3 regions of the Simiduia curdlanivorans genome follow, and region 3 is predicted to be linked to each of the others. Evidence: predicted binding sites of a transcription regulator. Region 3 holds the regulator's gene; each other region holds the start of a gene.
The links. Region 3 encodes sigma-54, which starts transcription at its own class of promoters, with help from an activator protein. Its sites were predicted from a motif close to TGGCACANNNNTTGCNNT; they were not measured.

Region 1: the regulator sigma-54 is predicted to act here: its motif matches at 3,050-3,067, upstream of cynS (cyanase).
Region 2: the regulator sigma-54 is predicted to act here: its motif matches at 4,229-4,246, upstream of QWY82_RS06800 (PEP-CTERM sorting domain-containing protein).

The regions. Positions count from the first base shown of each region.
Region 1 is NZ_JAUFQG010000004.1:1,867,885-1,874,198, reverse strand. It holds gene QWY82_RS08370 (enoyl-CoA hydratase/isomerase family protein) at 1-677, shown strand, start outside; gene QWY82_RS08365 (malonate--CoA ligase) at 1,324-2,832, shown strand; gene cynS (cyanase) at 3,128-3,568, shown strand; gene QWY82_RS08355 (bifunctional protein-serine/threonine kinase/phosphatase) at 3,620-5,353, opposite strand; gene QWY82_RS08350 (formate/nitrite transporter family protein) at 5,405-6,244, opposite strand.
Region 2 is NZ_JAUFQG010000004.1:1,499,094-1,505,407, forward strand. It holds gene QWY82_RS06785 (glycosyltransferase family 2 protein) at 1-494, shown strand, start outside; gene QWY82_RS06790 (DegT/DnrJ/EryC1/StrS family aminotransferase) at 473-1,615, shown strand; gene xrt (exosortase) at 1,628-3,094, opposite strand; gene QWY82_RS06800 (PEP-CTERM sorting domain-containing protein) at 3,388-4,137, opposite strand; gene QWY82_RS06805 (MupA/Atu3671 family FMN-dependent luciferase-like monooxygenase) at 5,016-6,314, shown strand, end outside.
Region 3 is NZ_JAUFQG010000004.1:1,991,101-1,997,414, forward strand. It holds gene rapZ (RNase adapter RapZ) at 1-688, opposite strand, end outside; gene ptsN (PTS IIA-like nitrogen regulatory protein PtsN) at 704-1,165, opposite strand; gene hpf (ribosome hibernation-promoting factor, HPF/YfiA family) at 1,170-1,460, opposite strand; gene QWY82_RS08885 (RNA polymerase factor sigma-54) at 1,571-3,115, opposite strand; gene lptB (LPS export ABC transporter ATP-binding protein) at 3,253-3,978, opposite strand; gene lptA (lipopolysaccharide transport periplasmic protein LptA) at 3,980-4,513, opposite strand; gene lptC (LPS export ABC transporter periplasmic protein LptC) at 4,500-5,084, opposite strand; gene QWY82_RS08905 (KdsC family phosphatase) at 5,089-5,619, opposite strand; gene QWY82_RS08910 (KpsF/GutQ family sugar-phosphate isomerase) at 5,638-6,314, opposite strand, start outside.

The DNA of each region.
Region 1 (6,314 bases), 120 kb from region 3:
AATTAAACCAGTTAATTGCAGCCATTGAGCAAGATCAAGCAATTCGTATTGTGGTGATTCGCGCCGCCGGGCGCGGCTTTAGCGCCGGCACAGATTTATCTGAAGGCCTAGCGGGCTACAGCACCATCGACGAACAAATTCAGCAAGAGTACAAACCGATACTGATGGCTATTGCGCAGTCATCAAAACTGTATATCGCCGCCATTCAGGGCGCCTGCGTGGGTATTGGCGCAGCCCTTGCAATGAGCTGTGATCTAGCGGTGATGGCCGACGACGCCTATTTATATCTCGCCTTCGCGAGTTTAGGGTTAGTGCCCGATGGCGGCATGAGCCATCACTTAGTCAATGCATTAGGCTACAAAAAAGCCCTGCAATTATTTGCCGAAGCAGCAAAGTTATCAGCAGCAGAGTGCGAAAAATACGGACTCATCAATAAACGTGTGGCTAGCGATGCGCTAGAAAGCCAGACCCAAATATGGGCACAAGCCTTAGCCAAAGGTGCGCCCTTGTCACAACAATTTGGTAAACACATTCTGCGCAATGTGCATACGTCATCGTTTGAACAAACACTGGATTTGGAATCCAAGTTACAAACAACCTGCTCCACCAGCCAAGACAGTCAGAACGCCATCATGGCATTTTTTGACAAAAAGGAAGCCGAGTTTATCGGACGATAGATCACACACCGCCTGCGTGGGCCGCAATCATTCAAAGGTCTGGTGGTCGGCAATAGCGCCTGTGAGGTGAATACGACTTACTCAAGCGATAAAGCCAATGAACAATGGGTATTATATTTGACATTAATAGAAAAATTTTTGGGAATTATAATACCCTAAAAATAGCTACGAAGCCGCGATCTTGGGGCCCCTTGCGCAGCGGTGAGCGGTGTTCCGCATGGACCTCGGTGCCCCTTGAGGGTAAGGCGGGTCGCCGGCGACAACAAAAATTCGCCCGGAGTGACTAATCGTCTGGAGCGATTTGGTCCGCGTCAGCGCCCGAAGGGGCAGTCACATGGATGTGACTGAGACCACAACCCGCAGGGCGTGTAGCCGGGGAGCGTTTCTTTTGGTTCGTTTACTATGACGCAAAATACGCGTGGTCTCCGTTACACTACGGCTCGCGTAAAAAGAAAATGCACAAACCACCAACGCAGTGATATAGATTTACCAAAGTATCGACGATTCAGGCAGTAGATGAGTGATGCAGTGTGAACCCCACATAGATACTGGGTTCCTGTTCTTAAGTAAGTGCCATCCTCCTGTGAGATGTTAATATAGCGCCCTTAGAACGTTAATTTTTAATCTGCCGCCACAGCGATCACCTATGACTGACAACGCCAACCTCTACGCACATTTTCAACAGCACTTTCCCACCGACAAAAGCACCCGGCTGTTGTGTACACCCGAGGGCCGAACCGTCAGCTACGGCGAGGCCGAACAAGCATCAGCGCGCATTGCTAATAGTTTGTTAAAACTCGGCGCCAAGGCGGGCGACAGAGTCACCGTGCAAGTGACGAAATCAGTGGAAAACTTATTTCTTTACTTGGCCTGCTTGCGCGCAGGCTTGGTGTATCACCCGCTCAACACCGCCTACACAACCGCTGAGCTTAGCTACTTTCTAACCAATGCCGAGCCAACACTGATTGTGTGCGATAGCCAAGCCACAGACTTGCTAAGTGCCGTTATGCCGACCGAGTGCGTTAAAGCGCTGCTCACACTCGACGCCGATGGCTCCGGCAGCCTTATGGAAGGCGCAGCCAACGAAAGCAGCAGCGCCGATATTGCCCAGCGCATCGGTACTGACATGGCCGCACTGCTCTATTCATCGGGCACCACCGGTAAACCCAAAGGCATCATGCTAAGCCACGATAACTTGCGTAAAAACGCGCAGACACTGGTACAGGCTTGGGGCTTTAGCGCGGCAGATCATCTGTTACACATGCTACCTATTTATCACGTGCACGGTTTATTCGTTGCACTCAGCTGTGTGTTAATGAGCGGTGCCAGCATGGCCTGGCATAGCGGCTTTCGCGATCAAGCGGCGGTGACGGCGCTACCCGATTGCACTGTAATGATGGGTGTTCCAACCTACTACACGCGTCTGCTTAACAATCCCGCTTTTGGATCGCAAAGCTGTAAAAGCATACGCCTTTTCACCTCTGGCTCGGCACCGCTATTGGCTGAAACCTTTGTCGAATTTCAATCCCGCACCGGTCACGCCATTCTTGAACGCTACGGCATGACAGAAACCGGCATGAACACATCCAACCCATTAAACGGCGAACGCCGCGCCGGCACGGTAGGGCCAGCCCTGCCCGGCGTGACGGTACGCATAGTCGATGACACTGGACAAACACTATCAAACGGCGACATAGGCAATATACAGGTGCAAGGTGCAAACGTTTTTTCTGGCTATTGGCGTATGCCAGAAAAGACCGCCGAAGATTTCACCGCCGACGGATTTTTTAATACCGGCGATAAAGGCGTTATAGACACAGACGGTTATCTATCCATTGTCGGGCGGGCGAAAGATTTAATTATTTGTGGCGGCTTGAATGTTTACCCGAAAGAAATCGAACTGGTGATAGACGACATGCCAGGTGTTCTGGAATCGGCAGTGATTGGGGTGCCCCATGCCGACTTTGGCGAAGCCGTTTTGGCCGTGATTGTAGCCGATGGCCAAGCGCCAAGTGCCGAACATATTATCCAGCATTGCAAAACCCAGCTGGCCAATTTCAAAGTTCCCAAGCGGGTCGAGTTCGTTGCTACTCTGCCGCGCAACGCCATGGGCAAGGTTCAGAAAAACATACTACGCGAGCAATTCGCAACCTAGGTAGCATCCTTCGTCAGGTGTGCCTGCTAAGTTACGCAGCCATCCGGTTACTAGCAGGCTCCACACCGGCACCGTCTTTCGAGCAGTAGCACAAATCTAGTGCAAATAATCCCTCAACTGTAAGTGCATGCTGCTCCTTAGCGCAGGCTTAGTGCTGACTAGTTAGCCAAGCTCTCGCCATTACGGTCAGCGCATTCAATCTACCCGAAATTTTCCATGGCATAGTAATTGCTCTTAGCCAAGGGCGATTGAAAATTTTCTATTTTAAGCATAGCTATCACTTGGAGCTAACTCGATGAAAAAAATTGACCTAGTTGAAGCCATTATATTGGCGAAAAAATCAAAGGGCTTATCTTGGGAGTCCATTGCCGCAGAGCTTGGCGCGTCTACCGTTTGGGTCACATCCGCCTGTTTGGGCATGAATAGCATGAGCAAAGAGCCAGCGCAAAAATTATGCGCGCTATTGAATCTACCCGATGCAGCCATGGCTAGCTTGATGGAATACCCAACCAAAACGTGGGATCAATCCATTCCGCAAGATCCGCTTATTTATCGTTTATATGAAGTGGTGGGTGTTTATGGCGAAACACTCAAAGAAGTTATTCAAGAAAAGTTCGGCGACGGCATTATGAGCGCCATCGACTTCAGCCTAGAGGTAGACAAAGAGGAGAACCCGAAAGGTGATCGGGTGGTGGTTACCATGAACGGAAAATTTCTACCCTACAAGGCCTGGTAATACACATTCAAGTCTTTGAGCGGTGGCGCTTCGCACCTTGCCGCTCAAGCATCACAACGCATGGCTCACCTGCCATAACAATAAACACAACAATAACAAACTCAGCCCCTGCCAAAACAGCACCGGATCTCGCTCTAACAAGGGCGGCTTTGCTCGACGCATAAAGTTGGCATTCGGGTGCTCCAGTTCGTAGACAAACTCCGCAACGTCTTGATAGCGCTTTTGCGGATTAACGTGAACCGCTTTGCTGATGGCATAGTCGAGCCATTCCGGTAGGCTCGCATCCTGTCGATGCATAGGCCTATAGCTAAGTCGGCGCTGCTCGCGCAAACTGCGCGCCTTAGACACACCGATGCCATAGGGCAATTCGCCACACAACATTTGGTAGGTAATGACACCGAGCGAGAAAATATCCGACCGACTGGTACCGGGCAAACCTAAAAAATACTCGGGCGCAGTATATTGCGCAGTACCCACTATACCGTCGTCTACACCGGTAATTTCGGTAATACCTGCAACTTTGGTTGCACCAAAATCAATAATTTTTACAACCCCGACTTCATCGATCATCACGTTATAAGGCCTTAAATCCTGATGCACCATTTCCTGGCGATGAAACGCCTGCAAGCCCTTAGCAATTTGCCGCACTATAGCCCTTACGCTACCGATACTTGGTTTAGGATTATCAATTATCCACTGCGCCAAGGTTTTACCTTCTAGGTACTCAGTCACGGTATAGCGGTAATGTCGCTGTCGCGTCGGTTTAACCGCCTTTAAAACGTGGGCATTATTGAGCCGATTGGCAATCCACTCTTCCATGAAGAAGGCTTCCAAATAGGCCTCATTATTGCGCATTTCGGCCGACGGGATTTTGAGCGCAACCTTTTCTTTAGTGTCTAGGTCTTCGGCGAGATAAACATGACTGCGGCTACTGATATAGATTTCACGCAGTATTTTATAGCCGTCAAATTGCATTCTCGGCTGTAAACTCGGTGCCGGCGCTAGGTGATTGGCGTGTGCATGCAGCTCTTGCAAACTGGGGTCAGGCAATTGTTTAACAAGGATAATTTGTAGTGTCAGGTTATCCAGGCTACCAGCTCGCAGGGCTTGTTCAACTAACGCCTTTGCCACGCTATCGAGATCATCCTGCTGCGCCGTTAACGCTTCGGATATACCTCTTGCAATGGCATCATTTGTTAGCCACTCGTAAACGCCGTCGGTGGCGAGGAGAAACATATCGCCCTGATTGAGCGGCTGGCATTGGTAGCTAAAATCTAGGCGCTTATCGATCCCCAAACCATGGGTCAAGTAACTTACCTCGGACGACACTATGCGGCGATGATCCGTGCTTAATTGCTCTAGCTGCTTACCCGCTAGGCGGTAGATACGCGAATCACCGGCATGGAAAATATGCACCTGATGCGACTTGAACACCATGCCACTAAACGTGCAAATATAGCCCTTATCTCTATTGAATCGAAATTCGCACTGCTGCGTTTGGGCATAAAGCCAAGAGTTAACCGCCTCTAACACACGTTGACCCGATTTTCTCACAGACCAAGCGTCAGGCGTACTGTAATAATCTTGCAAAAACATTTTCACCGCCGTCTCACTGGCGATTTGGCTAACGTTACTGCTACTAATGCCATCGGCAAGGGCGACGGCAATACCTTTAGCGGTGAGTTGGGGTTGATTAGGCGTCAATGCACCATAAAAATCTTGATTAACGGACTTTTTACCCGCACAGGAGTACTGGCCAATAGTTACCCGCAATTGATTTTTCATAAAAAACCCCATCGACTTAGATGGGGCTCCATTGTCTGAATAGGAAATCGATTACGCTAAACCAATATCGGTTGGCGATTTTGCCAATTTGCGCTCTGGGTTGGTTTTTACATGGGTCCAGTAAAGCGGTAAGCCCACCAATAAAAACCCGCCCACGAGATTGCCAAGCGCTGTGGGAATTTCGTTCCAAACCAAATAGTCCATAACGGTAAATTCGCCGCCCATAATCATAGAGAATGGAAATAGGAACATATTGACGATGGAGTGTTCAAAACCCATAAAGAAGAACAGCATAACCGGCATCCACATTGCAATGATCTTGCTCGTTGCAGAGGTTGAAATCATAGCACCCACAACTCCCATGGAAACCATCCAGTTACACAACATACCGCGAATAAAGATGGTGAACCAACCATCAATACCGTGGGCTTGATAACCCAAGGTACGCGACTCGCCAATACTACTCACCTTTGCCGCCAACTCACCGCCATCGGTATTGTAGCCATAGGTTAAAATGAAGGACGCAAAAAAGGCAACGGTGAGAGCACCGGCAAAATTTCCGACAAAAACCAAACCCCAATTGCGAAGCATTTGGCTCATGTTACAGCCTGGTCTTTTATCGAGTAAGGCCAATGGCACTAAGGTAAACACGCCGGTCAATAAGTCGAATTTCATCAAATACAACATGATAAAACCTACCGGGAATAACATCGCCCCCACCAATGGCGAACCGGTTTTAACGATAACCGTTATCGCAAAAAATGCCGCTAGGCCAAGAATCGCGCCGGCCATAAATGCACGCACGAGCGTATCTTTGGTCGACATAAATATTTTTTGTTCGCCAGAATCAACCATCTTGGTTGCAAACTCGCTAGGTTCTATATAAGCCATATGTTTCTCCACCCCAGGATTATGAAAGTCACAGAAGTGATTGCAGGTTTCGTGCCTAAACCAAGAAGCC
Region 2 (6,314 bases), 490 kb from region 3:
CGAGTGATTTTAATACGGCGTTGAATACGGTGAAATCGGGTTTACGAGCAGTTTCTGCACCTGATGTGCTCGGTTTTTACCAGGATTTGCAAGACCCTGCTAAAGAGTATCAGCGAAAAGTGCGTACCGTTTTGCGAGGCATGACGGGGCTGTCGCGGCATAGCGAGGTGATGAATCCATCCACCTTTGGCTTTTTTGCTGTACAAGTTATCTCGCACAAGCTGATGCGTTGGCTAACACCTTGGTTTCTCGTCGCTTTCTTTATTACCTCAGCCGCTTTGGCGACTACAGGGTTGCTTTTTGCCTTGGTGTTTTTGGCTCAGATAGGGTTTTACGGCGTTGCCATGGCCGCCCAGTTTGCGCCGGATTTGCGTCGATCAGGTGTTGTGCGGTTGATTTACTTTTTCGTGCAGGTTCACGTTGCGCTTATGGATGCTTCGGTAAAATTTTTCACGGGAAAAAGGATGACCACATGGAAGCCCTCCGCGCGTTGATTCCTGGGGCCTTGGCGCCAACTGGGAACCCAATTTCAACTTCTGGTCTCGGTGACAATACGGCGCTTGCGGTGACTAACTTCCAGTCTTGTTTTCTCGATTCTGGTACATCTGCTCTAGCTGTGGCGTTAATCGACGCGCGCGCGCGGCGTGCGAACGTTAAGTTTCCGAAAGTGATCATACCTGGATATTGTTGCCCCGATTTAGTATCCGCGGCCAAGTTTGCTGGTTTGCAACCAGTTGCGGTTGATATTGGCAGAGAGGATGCAAGCTACGATCTTCACCAGCTAGCACAAGTCATGGATACAGATACGGTTGCGGTGATTGCCATCAATTTTCTGGGTGTGGCTGAGCGGTTAGAGGCTATTCGCGAGGTCATCGGCACGCGTGATGTAGCCTTGGTAGAGGATAATGCGCAGTGGTTGCCGGCTTCTGAATATACTTCTGTAGCGGATTATGTGGTGTTTTCCTTTGGCCGGGGTAAGCCGCTGAGTTTATTGGGAGGCGGTGTCGTTTTTTATCGTGCTACTTTGGCAGAGCTGCAGTTTGAGCCGGATGAATACGGGCAAACTGGGTACACCTATCGATTGAAATTATTTGCCTATAACTTGATGCTGCGGCCAGTTGGTTATCGCTTAGTGTGCCTATTGCCGTTTCTACGTTTGGGCTTAACGGTCTACAAGCCTAAAACTAAAATTGCCTTTATGGATAGTCAAAGGTTGAAGCTGTTGGGCGCGAATTTAGCTGCTTATAGGGTTCGTTCACAAGGGCTCGAAACGTCTTTGTTGAACGCTTTTGTAGCCGTTGATCGCAACCCCTATTCCGCTTTGAGTTCTAATCGAAGCGGTAGATTACTGCGCTTTCCTGTGTTGTGCGCATCGGAGCAGGAAAGGGATAGGTTGCTCGCGGAGCTGGTCGGCCTTGGTGCGTCAGCCTTATATGGCCGCTCGATAGATCAGGTTGAAGGTGTTGGGGCCTTGGTTGAGGTGCCGTACCCCTTGATTAATGCTAAAAGCTTTGCGAGTAGATTGCTGACCCTGCCACTACATCGTTATGTGGAGAAGCATTACTTGCAGAGCTTGCTCCGTAAGCTACAAGGTTTTTTCCATAGGCCTCTTTAGCTTATCTCTCGGCTATAGGGGCCGCCGTTTTTCCCAGGATGTTGCAATATCAATAAGGCTGCTTGTTTCGCTTTGGCAGTCGGTGTTGCAGTGGGTTTGAAAGATGATCATAGCGAAATACTGCTGGTTTAGCGCCCTGGCTTTGAGCTGCAATAATTTTGCCCATAAATAATTGCCAGTAGTCTCTTTGCCTATATTAAATTGCTCGAGGAGTAGGAACTGTTCTTGAGTGTTTATATGCTTTAGCCTACTTATTTGATAATTCTCCATCATTATCTTCACCGGTTGGCTATCTACGCGCTTCCAGATTTCTTTATCGTAGGTGGTGTCGATATAAGGGACTAGCTTACCCTCCTTTGACGGTATATTTTTAACCAGGTCGATGCGAACATTTAGGTCTTGAAAGTCTATCTTTTTGGTTTCCACAGAGGTGTTATTAATGGCTTTTATGGGCACCTCTTGCATGACATATCTTATGTCGCCTTGGCTTTGAAAATCTTTCAATGAATAGGGGTTTGTAGGGGGGGTAGTGTGGTTTGCTAGCAGGTAAAGCAGGGGGCCTAGCGCCAGTAGGAGGGTTGCAATAACGGGTGAGCCCATCTCCATATGAATGACATGTGGCTTAGTGTGTTGAACCATGGGTGCAAAGTAGAGCGCTGGCAACATGAACGCGCCAAATACCGCCCACCCGAACAGTTCGTGGTCATGCATGAGGTTACTTTGCATCTCTGTGTGGTAACCGATAAGTATCAGGATAAAGATTCTTACCCAGTTGGCAAAAAGTGCCAATGCAATACTACATAGTATTAGCCATGTATTTTGTTTTAATGAGGATCGGTTAAGCAGACCTATGATGTAGGCTAAGAGCACGGCAATGACTAAATACCGGAGGCCGGAGCATCCGTCTGCAATAACAATCAAGCCGCTCGGTATTTGGATTGTATTGTTTTCAATAAAGGCTGGAATCTGAAGCGCACTGATCAACTTGCTAACAACAAAGCCACTTAAGGAGACCAAGGTGTTGGTTAGTTGCGGCCAAATAGGTATGACGAATAGTAAAAGTGCAAGGGTGGGCGCCAACTGCTTAAAACTTTTCCATGAAAAGCAAGCGGCAATGTAAAACCCGATCAGCGCTAGCCAGAAGATGGCTGACAAAAGTTCAATTCTATTGATCTGGAATAAAAACCAACAAAGCGAGCTGCAGCCTAACGCTAACAGCGGCAGCCATGGTGTTGGATGTTTTATATTGTTGTTCGGCGTTTCAGCTTTAAAACTAAGGCGCCATAGAAAGTGTGCCAGCATAGCCAGTGTTGGTAGGGCATGACTAAGTGCTTGGTCCCATTTTGTCCAATGGCTTCCCAAGCTTTTAAGTGTAGGGTAGCAAAGAGCCACGGTAACTAAGATAGCGAGATAAATTATAAAATTTAATCTCTTTCTGATTAGTATCTCTTTAATATTGTCAATGCGCGGGCCAATCAAGCTAATTTGCTCCTATTTGCTCTGGCGCTGATTTGTTGGGTAATTGGGGGGTGCATGCAGCCGGCTTGGAATGCTGAGAGTAGTATAATGAGAGCTGCTGTGATAGGTGCTGAATGAGCTGAGGTATTGTAAGAAACGAGCAGCTCGCACTTCAGAATGCGGGAAATCACTAAACTCATAACGTCCATGTGCTAATCAACTAATAGTGTATTGGCTGATTCTAACGAATATGACTTGTAACTTCCAGATTGGGGGCAGTAGAGCGCGCCAGCAGAGTGCTGGCGCGGTTATAGCTAGCGGGCCGCTTGCTTTCTGGCAATGCCCAAACTTAATAGACCGAGTGCAAGCAGCAATATCGAGCCTGGTTCTGGTAGCCGGCCAACAACGATATCGTCAATGCCCCAGCCATCATTCCCTTTGCTGTTGATAAAGCTAAGTGTCGCGCCAATGATGTTCATGCTGCTGCTAACCGATACGTAACCTAAGTTACCACTCTGCAAATAGGGCGAAATGGTAAAACTGTCCGATTGGCTATTGTCTTCAAACAATAATTTAAGTGTTGCGCCAACGTCGGCAGCATCTGCGATCAAAAAGCCAAAGGCATTCATGCCATTGGTTTGTGGGTTATCAAAAGCCCAAGAAATTTCGCGCGCATCGTTACTGTCTAGCCACAGGTCGCGATCGTAGGTTGACAGTGTTTCTCTGCCATATTCGCCCGTCGCAGCGCTTTCGATCATGATGTGGTTGTTGTACAGGTTGGAGCCGCCTTGGCCGGCAGTTACTAAGCTGAAGGTGCCAACGTTGGTGGCATAGCTTGCAGCGTGGCTTTCCCAGCTGTTTTGATGACTGCCACCGTTCGCGGCAGAGGCGTCAGCTAGGCCGTCAAAGTTTTCTACTACCACTGGGCCACTTAATGAACTAATGAATGCTGCCTGGCCAGCAACCGCATCTGCGTTGTAATTTACGATAACGGAAGCGTTGGTTAGCGCCGGGATGACTAAAAGTGCGCAGCTGATGAGGGTCGCTTTCAATGTGATTTGCATCGGAATCCTTCCTGTGAAAATACTTCAGTGTCTTAGCGTGCTTAACATGCTGCCGAGTGACGAGTATCAGTTGTTGAGTTTCTCGCAGTAATAAGCATGTAGTGTGCCATGTCACTTAAGCTTATGATTTCTATGTGTTTTTTGTAATTTCATTACCCTTCGCACTTGCCTGATGTAAATAAAGTCGACAGTGTGTTGTGGGTGGCGTTTGTTGGGTTGAGTTCGGCATATGCGGCCTTGTGGCTTGTTGGTAGTGGGTGGTTATTGAAAAGTGGTTTCTATATTTGGTTGAACCCGTTTCGGCCAAACGCGTTTTGGTGGCCATGCCATTATGTTTACGCTGGGTTGAATGGAATTTAGGTAAGCTATTGGGTGGACGGTTTGGAGTCTAAAATGATGAAGCACCTTACGGCAGCGCCGCTTATAGGTGTGTAAAGTATTTCGGCGTTGTGCGGCCTAATGCCGGTAGTTCGCCGGATGGCGGGGCGCGAGGGTGGAGCCTTGAGTGGGATGCTTGAACGTTGGGGCGAGGTTTGCCTGCGGAAGTTTGCTGAGCCCTGCTTGTACGAATAATGTTTTAATCAGAGAATACCTCATACCAGAGACTGAGGCGCCAATTCGGTTACTTTGCTTGCTTGATTGGATGTGTGCTAGAGCCGTTAAGTTGTCTGATACTAAGCAGGCGTGCTGTGGTTGCTTGCTGTTATCCTATCCTGATGTTAAGTGTGGGTGCGCCGGAACGGATGGCAACAAAATCTGAACCTCAGTGAGGTAGGCCCAAACGAGTGTTCGTGGTGCGAGATTAAAGGCATTGCGACTCAGTTAAGGGAATTCTGACCATAAAAGGTTCATGGTCGCAGTTGATTAAGGATGGAATCTTGACCCAAGTAACGAATATAGCTAATCCCTTTACGTGCAGCATTATTGGCAACGGTAAGTTGACTTTGGTGTGTGCTCAACTATTGCTGGCTGCATCTCATCGCATTCAAGCCATCGTTTCTGACAGCGCCGAGCTTAGGGCGTGGGCCGAGGCTCATAATATTCCTGTTATCGAGGCTTCGGGCGATGTTGAGTCTTTTCTTGAGCAGAGGGAATTTGCCTATCTATTTAGCGTCATCAACCTAAATAAAATTTCAGCTAGATTGTTGGCGATGCCAACAAAACTCGCCATTAATTTCCACGATGCACCTTTGCCTCGCTATGCCGGTTTGCATGTGACCTCTTGGGCTATTGCCAATCAGGAATCAACATTTGGTGTTACTTGGCATGAAATGAATACAGAGTTCGACGCCGGTAGAATTCTTAAGCAGGTCGAATTTCCAATAGAAGCCGGCGAAACAGCATTTAGTTTAAACGTTAAATGTTTTACCAAGGCGCGCGAAACCTTTATCGAGCTGATCCAAGAGCTGGCAGAAGACAGGCCAACCTTCCGGTCACAGGATTTAACGGCGCGCACGGTATTTCCTCGTGCTAGGCGCCCTAATGCCATTATTGATTGGTCTCAGCCAGGGCAAAAAATTAGTGCGCTGCTACGATCGTTGAGCTACATGCCCGATGCGAACCCCATGGCTTTACCTAAGGTGTTAATCGGCCGCCGATTTTATTCGATCGCTGAGGCCGGGTTTCGTACCTTTGCTCATACTGCGCCAGTGGGTGCCATCGTAAGTATCGATGCCAGCGGTGTGGATGTCGCAGTAACGGGCGGTATTGTTCAGCTCAAAACTTTGCTGCTGCACGATGCGACATTAATCGCGGCGGGGCAGTTAGCGGTTGACATACATCTCACTACCGGGGCGCAGTTGCCGCTGGTGGAGGTAGCCGTGAGCGCCTCGATCCATGCGGCTTATCAGCAGGCGGGACTAAACGAGCCTTATTGGTTGACGCGCCTTGCCCAGGCCGAGCCGTTTCTTTTTCCCGAACAGGTTCAAGAGCAGGTTGCGTCGCAGTATTCTGAATCAGTAGAACTGCTATCCAGCCAACAGCAGGAACAGCTAACGGCAAGTTTTCCTGAGCTTGAGCCGTCGATTATTTTCGCGGCACTGTATTATTGTTTTTTGACGCGTTTAGCCGGTGAAAGCGCTTTTGATATCGGCTTGGCTTACCCGTCAATGGCGTCGGCGCAGATCGAATTCGATCAACTATTTTGTCGGCGCATTCCGTTTCGGGCTAGCCTGGAT
Region 3 (6,314 bases):
TGTCTTCTTGTTCTTCTAAAAAATCCGCCACCGGCTGATCTTGCCCCGTTAGGGCCCTCAAGTGGGGTTTCCAGTAAGGATTGGGTAGGCAGCGCACGTCAAATACGAAATCGGCGTCTACCGGCACCCCGCGCTTAAAGCCAAAGGACACCAGTTGCACGGACATACTGGTATCGGCGTTCAAGCTGACGCGGTTTTTGACCAGGTCGCGCAGTTGATGCAGGGTGAGGGTGGTTGTGTCGATGACTAGATCGGCTAAATCGACGATGGGTTGCAGTAGCTCGCGCTCTTTTACCGTCGCCTCTTTTAGGCTGACCCCTTCTTTACTAAGTGGGTGCTTGCGCCGCGTTTCGCTAAAGCGCTGAATCAGTACCGGTGATCGGGCATCTAAAAACATGACCTCGATCCGTATACCCTTGGCATTGGCGTCGGCCACCAATTGTGGAAACTTGGGCAGTTCCTGCCAAGCATTGCGAGCATCGACGCTGATCGCAAATAGAGAATTGGGTGTTGGATCTGATACTAATTGATGTACCAGCTCGGGTAGTAAGCGCAAAGGCAGATTATCGACACAGTTAAATCCTAAATCTTCGAGCACGTGCAGGGCGGTACTCTTGCCTGCTCCGGAGCGGCCACTGACGATAATTAAGCGCGGTGATTGTTTGACCGTACTTTTATCCGTATTCATGTTGACAGAATCCCTTTATTGCGTGGCAAGGTATGCGCTTACCCTACTATAGAGTAGATCGCTTGTCTCAGCCGTTCTCAGTGCCGCGCGGAATTCTTCCTGTTGAAATAATTCGGCCAGTTTTGCCAATGTTTGTAAGTGCTCGCTACTGGCTTCTTCCGGCACCATAAGGGTAAATATGACGTCGACCGGCGCACCGTCGATGGCATCGAAGTCGATCGGGCTGGAGAGCACAACCAAAGCGCCAATAGTGCTTTCACAGCTGGCGACTCGACAGTGTGGGATAGCAATTCCATGACCTAAGCCCGTGCTACCCAGTTTTTCACGCGCGATTAAGCTGCGAAATAGTGTATCGGCATCTAGGCTGGGTATATCAGTGGCGATGATGTTGGCGATCGTCTCAAGCACGCGCTTTTTACTGACGCCCTCTACACCGTGTTGTACACGGCGAGGGGCTAGAAGGGTTTCAAACTGCATAGGGTTATCGATGGCTTCGGAGTTTTTCTTTGTGTTTAATTAGTTGGCGATCTAGCTTATCAGAGAGCAGGTCTATGGCTGCATAGAGATCCTGAGACTCTGAATCAGCGAAAAATTCAGCGCCACTGACGTGTACTGTCGCTTCCGCCTTTTGCTGTAGTTTATCAACACTTAGTATGGTGTTGATACTGGTTATTCGGTCGTGGTGTCGCTCGAGCTTTTCCAGCTTTGCATGGACGTAATCTTTTATGGCGTCGGTCAGGTCTAGGTGGTGTCCGCTGATATTTATTTGCATTCGGCTGCTCCTTTGTGTCGCTGCTTTTGCTGTCAACTGCCCTTTTTTGGTGCAAACCCCAAAGCTGGGCGCCTAAAACTAGGGTGTAGCGGTGTTGCTTGATCTAGCGTTTAGATCAATCTCTTGCGTTCATTGGATGCTGCAATGCCCAATGACTCTCGGTATTTAGCGATAGTTCTGCGCGCTACCTGAATGCCTTGCTCTTCAAGCAGGGTGGTGATTTTACTGTCGCTTAAGGGTTTTTTCGGATTCTCAGCCGCCACCAGCTTCTTAATAATGGCGCGAATCGCGGTGGATGAGCACTCTCCACCCGCATCCGTGCTGACGTGGCTGGAGAAAAAGTATTTCAGCTCGAAGATGCCCCGCGGGGTGTGCATATACTTTTGTGTGGTAACGCGGGAGATGGTGGACTCGTGCATGCCAACTTCTTCTGCAATGTCGTGCAGTACCATAGGGCGCATGGCCTCGGGGCCGGATTCAAAAAAGCCCATTTGCTTTTCGACGATGCAACTGGCGACCTTGAGCAGGGTTTCGTTGCGGCTTTGCAGGCTCTTGAGGAACCAGCGCGCCTCTTGCAAATGGTCGCGCATGAAGTTGTTATCTGGGCTGGTATCTGCCCGTTTGACGAGCGAGGCGTAACCAGCGTTAATGCGTATTTTAGGCGCTATGTCTGGGTTAAGTTCCACTAACCAGCGATCCTGCTTCTTACTGACAAAGACATCTGGAACAACATATTCAGTATCGGCCTGTGCGATTTGTTCGCCGGGGCGCGGGTTTAGGGTTTGAATTAACCCGATTACCTCTGCCAGCTCAGCTTCTTTAAGTTTACAGCGCCGCATCAGTTGCTTGTAATCGCGATTGCCTAACAGCGCTAAATGATCCTTAACAATAAGCTTAGCAGCATCTAGGAAAGGTGTAGTAGTTGGCAGTGTTCGCAGTTGGATAAGTAGGCACTCGGCCAAGTCTTGGCCGGCGACACCGACCGGGTCAAACTGTTGAATGCGATGGAGAACCGCTAACACTTCGTCCAGTTCAACCGGGTCTTCGAGCATTTCCTGTTCTTGATTGAGGCCCTCGGCTATGTCGCCGATGGGGTTGCCCAGCATGCCGCTCGGTTCGATATCGTCGATGATCGATAGGGCGATGACTCTGTCCCTGTCGCTCATGGGGGTTAAATTGAGCTGCCACAGCAGGTGTTCCTGCAGGCTTTCGCCGGTGCTATCGCCGCGCTCGTAATCGCGGTCTTCGTCGCTGCCTGAACCGCTGCTGGCTGGGCCGGAGGTGTAGATGTCGTCCCAGTTGGTGTCGACCGGCAGGTCGTCGGGTATGTCGTTGTTCCAGTCACTATCCATCTCATTGGACTGGTTGTTATCGGGTGAAGTTTCCGGCGTGTTTAATTCTTGTAGGTTGGTTTCGGTAGATTCTTTGGCACTGTTAAATTCTGGGTCGCTAGGTTCGCTGACATCGCTACTGGCCTCTGTGTCCTGTGCCCCGTCTTCGCCCTCTGATATTTCGAGCATGGGGTTGGATTCTAGCGCCTCCTGAATTTCCGCTTGCAAATCCAAGGTGGACAACTGCAGCAGCCGGATGGCCTGCTGCAACTGCGGCGTCATGGTCAGTTGTTGACCTAGCTTGAGCTGTAGTGATGGCTTCATGGTTTGATGACTAACATCCTTTAAGGTAGTGCCTCGCAACTTCGCCGAGGTATGGTCTTAGTGTAGTCATCCGTCAGGGCTCAGGCAATATTGACAAGCAAGCTCCATGCCTTTATGAGCCGTAGGGTAAATTAAAATTAGAGAGTGAATTGATCACCTAAATAAACCTCGCGGACTCGCTGGTTGGCTAGCACAGTATTGGCGTCGCCTTCTGCGATGATATGCCCCTCGCTGACGATATAGGCTTTCTCGCAGATACTGAGAGTTTCGCGCACATTGTGATCGGTAATAAGCACGCCTATACCGCGTTCTTTGAGGTGTTTGATGATGTTTTTAATGTCGCCCACGGAAATTGGGTCTACCCCAGCAAAGGGCTCGTCCAGCAAAATAAACTGCGGCTCAGTGGCCAATGCCCGTGCAATTTCTACGCGTCGTCGCTCGCCGCCAGAAAGTGCCATGCCTAGGCTGTCTCGAATATGGGTGATGTGAAATTCTTCGAGCAATGCTTCCATGCGTGCGAGGCGTTGCTTGCGGTTGAGCTCCTTGCGCGTCTCCAGTATGGCGAGAATATTGTTGGCCACGGTGAGCTTGCGAAATACGGACGCTTCTTGGGGTAGATAGCCGATACCGGCGCGCGCGCGGCCGTGGATGGGCATGCCCGTCAGGTTTTTATCGTCGATTAATACGCGCCCGGCGTCATTTTCCACCAGGCCCGCAATCATGTAAAAACAGGTGGTTTTGCCTGCCCCATTGGGGCCGAGTAGGCCGACGATTTGACCGCTGTTGACCTCCATGGACACATCGATAACGACACGCCGACCCTTGTAACTTTTGGCCAAATTTAATGCACTTAATTTAGCCATGCTATTCCTTCGCGTCGCTGTTTTTTTTCTGGGGTTGAAGAATCATTTTTACCCGGGAATTATTACTGTCTCGGCTGCCGGCTTCCACCAGCGCGAGATGAATGTCGTAGTTAATAATATCGCCCGTCACGATGGAGCCGTCTTGTTCAACTTGCGCGTTTTCAGTGATGGTTAATTTATCTTCTACAACCTCGTACTTGAGCGTGTTGCCGCGCGCAATAATCACTTCTTTGTCGAGTGCCGGCTTTTGTTGAAAGTGCGCGGGCGCGCCGGTGGCAACAATGCGGTTAACTTTTTTCTCGGCGCTGTGGATGACAATTTTATCGGCAACAATATGAATGCTACCTTGATCCATTTGCACGTTGCCGGTGTAAACAGTGATGCCTTTATTTTGATCCTGCGTTGCTTTGTCGGCTTCGATCTGAATCGGTTGGTCGCGATCCTCGGGTAGGCCGTAACTTAAAACGCTGGTCAGCGCCAAGGCTAGGATGGTTGTATTTTTAACAGCACCTTTAACGGTATTAATAAGGGGCATGGGTTCCTCTTACCTTGTGTTTAAGCGTGAGTGTTTGGGCCTTCATGTCAGCGGTTAAACCCACTGCAGTGGTTGTGCCCGTCGGTGTAATGATTTTTACCGGCTGGTCGGTATCGGCTATTTGACGCTTAGTAAAATAGATCATTCGATCGGTAAAGAGTTCCGTTATGCCTTTGACTGGATCTTCCTGCCATAAATGCACGTTGCCAATCAGTTCAACTTGCTGGCCTTTTTCTGTCGCGCGCCCCTGATCGGCTGTGATGTGCCAAGGGCGGGTGTTGTGCGTGAAAATTTGGGCTTCTATGGTTTCTATTAGGGTGTAGTCTTGATCGCTCGCCTTGCCTTTGGGTTGGAAGTGATCGGCGCGCGCACCGGTGATGTGTTGGCTTAAGCTTCCGCTCACATCGTATTGTTTGCTAATAAAGTTGGTAATAAAAAAAGCCGGTGCCATTTGTTGGTCTTTAGCGCTGCCTTTATCGAACAGTCGGCTGGACGGGTTGTCGACACTAAACAGATAAACAACAACCATAATGGCGATAATTATTGGCAGTAATTTCTTTAGTATTGCCATGCTTTTAGTCTTTACCTAAATAGACATTGAGCAGGTCTTGGTGTGTACCTTGAGATTTCATTAGGTAGTCGCAAGCCTCGCGCACCGCGCCTTCGCCACCGTTGCGGCTACTTTGCCAGTGGGCTTGGGCTACCACATCCGGGTGGGCGTTTGCTGTTGTCATGGCGAGGCCCACTTTAACCATGCAGGTTAGGTCGGGGTGATCGTCGCCCATAAAAGCGATTTGTTCTAGCGCGATAGAGTGGCTGGCGAGTATTTCTTGTAGCGCGGTAAATTTATCTTCGCGCCCTTGAATTAAAATAGTAATGCCCAGATCTTTAGCTCGGCGCTCCACCAGTGCGCTGGTGCGGCCGGTGATGATGCCCACTTTAACCCCGGTTTTTTGCAGCAGTTTTATGCCGTGGCCATCTTGCGTGTTGAACGCTTTCATCTCGTTGCCGCTGTTATCGAAATACAGCTTGCCGTCGGTTAAAACGCCGTCCACATCGAGCAGCAGTAGGCGAATGGATTGGGCAATTTTTAAAACTTGTGTCATGGAGTTAACTCTTAAAAACTAAACGATTCCGGCACGCAATATGTCGTGCATGTGCAGCAAACCCACGGGATGATTGTTGTCATCCTCCACCACCAGGGCGGTAATCTTTCTTTGCTCCATGACGTTTAGCGCTTCGGCTGCTAAGAGCGATGCCTTGATAGCCTTGGGCTTTTTGTTCATGACTTGTGCCATGGTGGCGGTGGCAAGGTTAATACCCTGATCGACATTGCGGCGCAGGTCACCGTCGGTGAAAACGCCTATTAATTGATCGTTGCTGTCGACGATGGTAGTCATACCAAAACCGGTCCGAGTCATCTCCACCAACGCTGACGAGAGTAGGCTGTCGGGCGACACTTTTGGCAATTCGGTGCCGCTGTGCATCAGATCGCTGGCGCGAATAAGTAGGCGTCGACCCAAGGCACCGCCTGGGTGAGAGAAGGCGAACTCTTCTTTAGTAAACCCACGCGCCTCCAATAGCGCCACCGCGAGGGCATCGCCCATGACCAGGGTAACCGTGGTTGATGAGGTGGGGGCAAGATCGAGCGGACAGGCCTCTTCTTTAATACTGATATCTAAATTTACGTCGGCCGCTTGTGCGAGTGGCGAATTAGGGTTGCCGGTCATGCTAATGATGTTGATTTGCATGCGCTTAAATAGCGGTATCAGCGTTAACACTTCGGCCGAGCTGCCCGAGT